Regions from separate parts of the Luteimonas sp. gir genome, predicted to be linked through region 3. Evidence: riboswitches for the same ligand, from Rfam matches in the RefSeq annotation. Region 3 holds a riboswitch; each other region holds the start of a gene.

Region 1 (2,259 bases), on a different contig from region 3:
CATACCGGTGCGCCTATCGGGACGCCTGCGACGGCGCGGCCGGGCGGGTGCGACCCCGCTGCTACACTGCGCGACATGTTCACTTCCACACCTCTGAGCGGCAGCAAGGCCGACCAGTATGCCGCGCTCGCCGCGCAGGCCCGCGCCCTGCTGCACGGCGAATCCGATCCCATCGCCAATGCCGCGAACCTCTCGGCGCTGGTCTACCACGCCCTGCCGGACCTCAACTGGGTCGGCTTCTATTTCTACGATGGGGCCGAACTGGTCGTCGGGCCGTTCCAGGGCCTGCCGGCCTGTGTGCGCATTCCGCTCGACAAGGGCGTGTGCGGTGCCGCGGCGCGCACCCGGCAGACCCAGCGCATCGACGACGTGCATGCGTTTCCGGGCCACATCGCCTGCGATGCCGCGTCGCGATCGGAAGTCGTCGTGCCGCTGGTCGACGGCGACCGTCTGATTGGCGTCTTCGATCTCGACAGCCCGCTGCCGGCTCGGTTCGACGCCGACGATCAGGCCGGGCTCGAAGCGCTCGCACAGCTCTACGTCGAGCACGCGCGTTGAGCACGCCGAAGCTGCGCAACCTGGGACCGAGGTCGGCGGCGTGGCTGCGGCAGGTGGGGCTGCGCACGCGCGAGGATCTCGAGGCAGCGGGCGCGGTCGAGGCCTTCGTGCGCGTGCGACGGGCGGGCTTTCGGCCCAGCCTCAACCTGCTGTACTCGATCGAGGGCGCGCTGCTGGACTGCCACTGGCAGGAGGTCCCAGAGGCGCGTCGTCTGCAACTGGCCGAGGCCGCCGAAGCGGCGACCGCACAACTGCCCGACCCGCGCGCACGGACCGCGGCCGGCCCGGTCACCACGATCGTGCACGACGCGGCCGATCGCGACGACGCGATGCCAGGCGACACCGAGCGCTGAGCCGGCGAAACGCTGGCGTACAATCGCGCCTGCTTCGCGGTGACCCGGCCTGCCCGGGTTGAAACGGGAAGCCGGTGACGGGCGTCGCGAGGCGCCCCATTCCGGCACTGCCCCCGCAACGGTAAGCGTGTGCAAGCGTCGCTTCTCGCCACTGTGCCCTGTGCACGGGAAGGCGCGACGCCCGGGCCTGGAACGCCCACACGCAAGTCCGGAGACCGGCCTCGAAGTTCCACCTGATTGCGATGCGGCGGGCATTGCGACGACGTTCCGGGCGCCTCTGCGCCTGGACGGCGGTCCGTGCGCGCCCGTTCCCGCGATCTTCGCCCGCCCGCCCGCCGCGCGCTCGATGCGCGCGCGCAAGGAGACCGCAATGCCGTTCCGCACCCTGACCGTGGCGATCGCCACTGCCCTGCTCGCCCCGTCGGCGCTCGCCGCCCCCGGCGAACTCGACGCCGTGCTCGTCACCGCCAACCGGACCCAGACCGCGCTGGCCGACACCCTCGTGCCGGCACAGGTCATCGACCGCGAGGCCATCGAGCGCAGCCAGGCGCGCGACCTGCCCGAATTGCTGCGTGGCCGCGCCGGCATCCAGATCGGCAACAGCGGCGGCCCGGGCAAGCTGAGCTCGATCTTCCTGCGCGGCGCCGAATCCGACCATGTGCTGGTCCTCGTCGACGGCGTGCGTATCGGTAGCGCGACTGCCGGCATGCCGGCGATCCAGGACCTGCCGGTCGACCAGATCGAGCGCGTGGAGATCGTGCGCGGCCCGCGCTCGAGCCTCTACGGCTCGGAGGCGATCGGTGGCGTCATCCAGATCTTCACCCGCCGCCACGACGGCGCGATCTCGCCGCATGCACGGATCGGCGCCGGCAGCCACGGCCTGCGCGAAGCCAGCGCCGGCATCGGCGGCCGCAGCGGCCGGGGCTGGTTCGGCGTCGACGCGGCGTTCCAGCGCACCGACGGCATCGATGCCTGCCGCGGCTCGTCGGCCTTGCTCCAGGGGTGCTTCGTCGAAGAGCCCGACCGCGACGGCTACCGCAACCGCTCGTTGAACCTGCGCGCCGGCGTCCAGCTGACCGACGCGCTGCGCCTGGAAGGCCACGCGCTGCATGCCGATGCATTCAACCAGTTCGACGGCAGCCTCTTCGGGGGCAACGAGGCCGACACCGTGCAGCAGGTGGCGGGCGGGACGCTGACCTATGCGCCTTCGGACATCGTGCGCCTGACCGCGCAGGCGGGCCGCGCCTATGACAAGTCGAGCACCTACTTCCGCGATGCCGACACCGGCACGCGCAGCGATGTGGGCCGCATCGACACCCGCCGCGACACCGCCTCGGTGCAGGCCGAC
Region 2 (2,259 bases), 420 kb from region 3:
GAGCGGCTGGCCGAAAGCGATGCGCTGATCGAAGAACTGCTCGGCAGCCCGCTCGTGGTGATGGGGGTGCCGATGTACAACTTCGGCATGCCCGCGCCGGTCAAGGCCTGGATCGACAACATCGTGCGCGTGGGCCGCACCTTCGGTTTCGATCGCGCGCGCACCGGTGCGCCGTACTGGCCGATGCTGGCCGGTCAGGGCCGCCGCGCCGTGCTGCTGGGTGCGCGCGGCGATCACGACTACGACCCCGGTGGTCGCAACGCCGGCGACAACCTGGTCGAGCAGGGCGTGATGACGCCGCTGCGCTACATGGGCATCACCGACGTCGACCGGGTCGCGGTGGAATACGACGAGTTCGCCGATGCCCGGCTTGCGGCCTCGATCGCGCGCGCCGAGGCCGCGGTCGATGCGCTGGTCGATCGCCTGGCCGACGAGGCCGATGCGCGGGAGCGGGCCGCCGCGGCCACGCCCGCTTGACCGCCCGTGCAGCCGGGGCTACCGTGTCGCCGCCAAGGTTCATCTCTTCATGCGAATGAAGCGATGATTAAAAGGGAAGCCGGTGCGCCGCATGGCGGCAATTCCGGCGCTGCCCCGCAGCGGTAACTGGAAACGACCCCCGTCAACGCACTGGCGCCCGTCCGGGCCGGGAAGCGACGGGCAGTAGGCCCACCACCTCGCAGGTGGCCCGTCCATGAGCCCGAAGACCTGCCTTGGCCGTGCGCACCGACAGGCGCGCACGTACGACCTGGGGCCTCCGCGGGGAGGTGCACGGGCATCGCGCCGCGCTTGTCGCGGCCGGTCCCGCACGTCCGCACGCAGGCCCCGGTTCGCCCGAGGGGGCGAAGGTCGGCCGTGTGGCAGGCGGGCGCGCGCAGGCGCGGTGCACGCCATGCGGGCCCTTCGTTCCTCAATCCCACGCATTGAGGACGCATCCACCATGACCGGCATCACCAATCTCGGCTTTCCCCGCATCGGCCGCAAACGCGAGCTCAAGCGCGCCGTCGAACGTCACTGGCGCGGCGAGGCCGACGCCGCGCAGTTGCAGGCAGTGGCGCGCGAGCTGCGCCTGCGCCATTGGCGCCTGCAGCGCGAGGCCGGCGTCGCCACGCCACCGAGCAACGACTTCTCGCTCTACGACCAGGTGCTCGATGCCGCCTTCGGCGTCGACGCGATCCCCGAGCGCTACCGCGCGCTGGCCGATGCCGATCCGCTGGCCGGTTACTTCGCGCTCGCGCGGGGTCATCAACAGGACGGGGTCGACCTGCATGCGCTGGAGATGACCAAGTGGTTCGACACCAACTACCACTACCTGGTGCCCGAACTGCAGGCCGGCCAGCGCTTCGCGCTGCGCGACGACAAGCCGGTGCGCGAATATCTAGAAGCCAAGGCCGAGGGCATCGAGACCCGGCCGGTGCTGCTCGGGCCGGTCACGCTGTTGTGGCTGTCCAAGACCGTCGACGGCAGCGATCGCTTCGCGCTGCTCGATACGCTGCTGCCGGTGTACGCCGAGTTGCTGGCGCGGCTGCAGGTCGCCGGTGCGGCCTGGGTGCAGATCGACGAACCGGCGCTGGTGCTCGACCTCGACCCTGCGGTGCGTGCGGCCTACGGCCGGGCCTACGCCGCGCTCGCCCAGGGCGCGCGACCGAAGCTGCTGCTGGCGACCTACTTCGGGGCGCTGGACGACAACCTGCAGTTGGCCGCGTCCTTGCCAGTCGACGGCCTGCATGTCGATCTGGTGCGCGGGCGCGAACAACTCGATGCGGTGCTCGGCGCGCTGCCGGCCGGGCGCACGTTGTCGCTGGGGCTCGTCGACGGCCGCAACATCTGGCGCACGCGGCTGGACGATGCGCTGGTGCTGGCGCGCTATGCGATCAGCGCGCGCGGCGGCGATCCGGTGTGGCTGGCGCCGTCGTGTTCGTTGCTGCACGTGCCGGTCGACCTGGCGGACGAGACCGCGCTGGATGACGAGCTACGCAGCTGGCTGGCCTTCGCCCGGCAGAAACTCGACGAACTGCGCCTGCTGGCCGACGCCCTGGCCGACCCTGACGCCGCCGAGCCGGCACTGGCCCAGGCGCGCGACGCGATCGCCGCGCGGCGCGCCTCGCCCCGCGTCCAGCGGCCGGCGGTCGCCGCGCGGGTGGCCGCACTCGATGCGTCCGCGTCGCGTCGCGCGACGCCCTATGCCGCGCGTCGAGCCGCGCAGGATGCGTTGCGCCCGCTGCCGCTGTGGCCCACGACCACGATCGGCTCGTTCCCGCA
Region 3 (2,259 bases):
ATAGCCCAGGTACGCGCCGACGCCGCCGCCGCCCTTGGAGACGCGGGCGATGTCGGTGTTGGAGTCGTAGATGCCCTGCAGCGAGTCGTCGACGGTGTCGATGAAGCACGATGACAGCTGGCCGCCGACCTTGCCGGCGTTCTGCAGCGTCGGGGTCGCGACGGTCATGTACAGGTTCGACAGCGCCCAGTAGGCCTCGCCGACGAGCTGCATGCGGCGCTCGCGGCCGCCGCGGGTCTCGTTCTGCATCAGGTACAGCGCAATCGTCAGCCAGCGTTCCTGCGGCAGCTCGAACACGGCGCGCGAGGTGTCGGTGGCCAGATAGCGCGTGGCCAGCAGGTACAGGCCGTTGTAGGCGAACAGCTTGTCGCGCTCGGGCTCGATCATGCGCCCGGCCTCCTGCAGCTCTTCCTTGGAATAGGCGCGCAGGATGTCGTTGGAATAGATGTTGCGGTCGGCCAGCGACTCCTGCAGGCCGACGTAGGAGCCGTACTTCTGCTCGGCGTCGTAGAAGCGGTTGCGGCTGGCGCGCTTGTATAGGCGGTGCAGGTACAGGCGGGCGGCGAAGAACTCCCACTCCGGTGCGGTGACATCGACGCGGGCCTCGGCCTCGCGGATCAGATGGTCCACCAGGTCGTCGGCGTTGACCGCGTCCTTGCGCTCGACGAAGCCGAACACGCTGCGCTTGTAGTCGGTGATGTCGAGCTGCGGGAACTCGCCATGGACGCGGTCGATGCTGCGCTCCAGGCGCGCGCGGTCGTACGGGATCCGGCGGTTGCCGGCTTCCTTGGTGATCCAGGTGGAGACGTCGGTGTCGACGTCGGGGGTTTCAGCAGTTGCGGTATGCATGGCAGCGCTCGGGGGCGGCGGCACCACGTCGTCGGCGTCGACGGCGGACGGCGCCACAGGGGTGGGGGAGGCGATCGGGGTCGGGGGCGCGTCTGCGGGCGTCGAAGGGGCGGTCGAGACGGTGTCGTGGCTGGTCATGCGTCCTCTCTCTTGGTGTCCAGTGCATTCGCGCACGCCCCGGCCCGCCCGCGTCGGGTCCGGTGGCTGCGGACGGCTCGGTTGCGACGGGTGCGTCGCGAAACGGCGACGGCGGTGCCGTCGGGTTCCGCGCCGCGGACCCGCCCCTGTGCAGAGCGTCCACAGCCGCGAACCGCGCGTCGTGCTTTCGCGCGGCTGTCGGCAGGGTACGGACTCATGGGCGAAGGCAGGCCTTCGGTCCCACCGCGTACCGGATCGCTCCGGTGCTGGGCGGGGACGTTCCCAATTACCGCTGCGGGGGCAGCACCGGACTGGCGTGGGGCGTCACCGGCTTCCCGTTTTTCATCCACAGGCTTTGTGGGCCGCGGAACCGACGGGCCCAAGATAGTGGGGTCCCCCCGCAGCGTCAACGCTAAATGTGGGGCGAAGGCGCGGAGCCGCGTCAGGCCGGCAATCGCGCGGTCTCAGCAGCCGGCCGGGTGCGGGGCGATGCAGATCCGGCTGCGCCAGGCAACCCTGCAAGACGCCTATTCAGCCTCGGCGACCGCCATTCGGGCCGCCCCGGCGGTCGCCGTCGCCCGCGACCAGCGCCGCCAGTCGGGGGCCGGAATCGGCAGCGGCTGGTCGTGATCGAGCAGCCGGCGCAGGTCCACCGCGGCGTAGTGCGGCGCCAGTGCCTGGACCAGCGCGAAGCCGAAATCGCGCAGGACCCGGTCGCGGCGCAGCAGCACCCAGGTGATGCATTCGGGCAGCAGGCCGTCCTCGACCGGCGGCGCGACCAGGCCGTCGTCGAGGTCGGCGCCCATCTCGTCGACGATCCCGACCCCCAGGCCGGCGTGCACATAGGTGCGGATCAGTGCGCCATCGCGCGCGGTCACCGCGAGCTCGGCGCGCAGGTCGGCGGCCGCGAACGCGCGCTGCAGCGACGAAGCGGGCTGCCGGCTCGATTCGTAGCTCACCAGCGGCACGCCGACCAGATCGCGCAGGCCGATCGGGCGCGGCAACGCGGCCAGCGGATGACCGGCCGGTACCAGCACCCGCCGGCCCCAGCGGTAGAGCGGAATCGCCACCAGGCCCGCGGGCGGGGCGCCGGTGCCGCTGAGGATCGCCAGGTCGGCATGGTGTTCGGCCAGCAGCCGCAGCGACTCGGCATCGCCGCCGGGCACCACATGCACCGCGACCTCGGGCCAGTCGCGCTTGAGTGCCTGCAGCGCCGGCGGCAGCGCGTGGCGGGCCTGGGTGTGGGTGGCGGCGATGCGCAGCAGGCCCTGG

Evidence for each region. A riboswitch is a leader RNA that binds a small molecule or an ion and turns the genes downstream of it on or off. The one in region 3 is predicted to bind cobalamin.
Region 1: linked by a shared signal. The riboswitch ahead of btuB (TonB-dependent vitamin B12 receptor) and the one ahead of WAF18_RS00565 (ribonucleoside-diphosphate reductase subunit alpha) in region 3 are both predicted to bind cobalamin.
Region 2: linked by a shared signal. The riboswitch ahead of metE (5-methyltetrahydropteroyltriglutamate--homocysteine S-methyltransferase) and the one ahead of WAF18_RS00565 (ribonucleoside-diphosphate reductase subunit alpha) in region 3 are both predicted to bind cobalamin.

What each region holds. Positions count from the first base shown of each region.
Region 1 covers NZ_JBBAXQ010000013.1:13,521-15,779, reverse strand. The annotation lists gene bioD (dethiobiotin synthase) at 1-3, opposite strand, end outside; gene WAF18_RS14785 (GAF domain-containing protein) at 76-558, shown strand; gene WAF18_RS14780 (TfoX/Sxy family protein) at 555-911, shown strand; cobalamin riboswitch at 932-1,150, shown strand; gene btuB (TonB-dependent vitamin B12 receptor) at 1,282-2,259, shown strand, end outside.
Region 2 covers NZ_JBBAXQ010000001.1:544,123-546,381, forward strand. The annotation lists gene WAF18_RS02455 (NAD(P)H-dependent oxidoreductase) at 1-477, shown strand, start outside; cobalamin riboswitch at 496-728, shown strand; gene metE (5-methyltetrahydropteroyltriglutamate--homocysteine S-methyltransferase) at 938-2,259, shown strand, end outside.
Region 3 covers NZ_JBBAXQ010000001.1:120,393-122,651, reverse strand. The annotation lists gene WAF18_RS00565 (ribonucleoside-diphosphate reductase subunit alpha) at 1-987, opposite strand, end outside; cobalamin riboswitch at 1,170-1,377, opposite strand; gene WAF18_RS00560 (LysR substrate-binding domain-containing protein) at 1,515-2,259, opposite strand, start outside.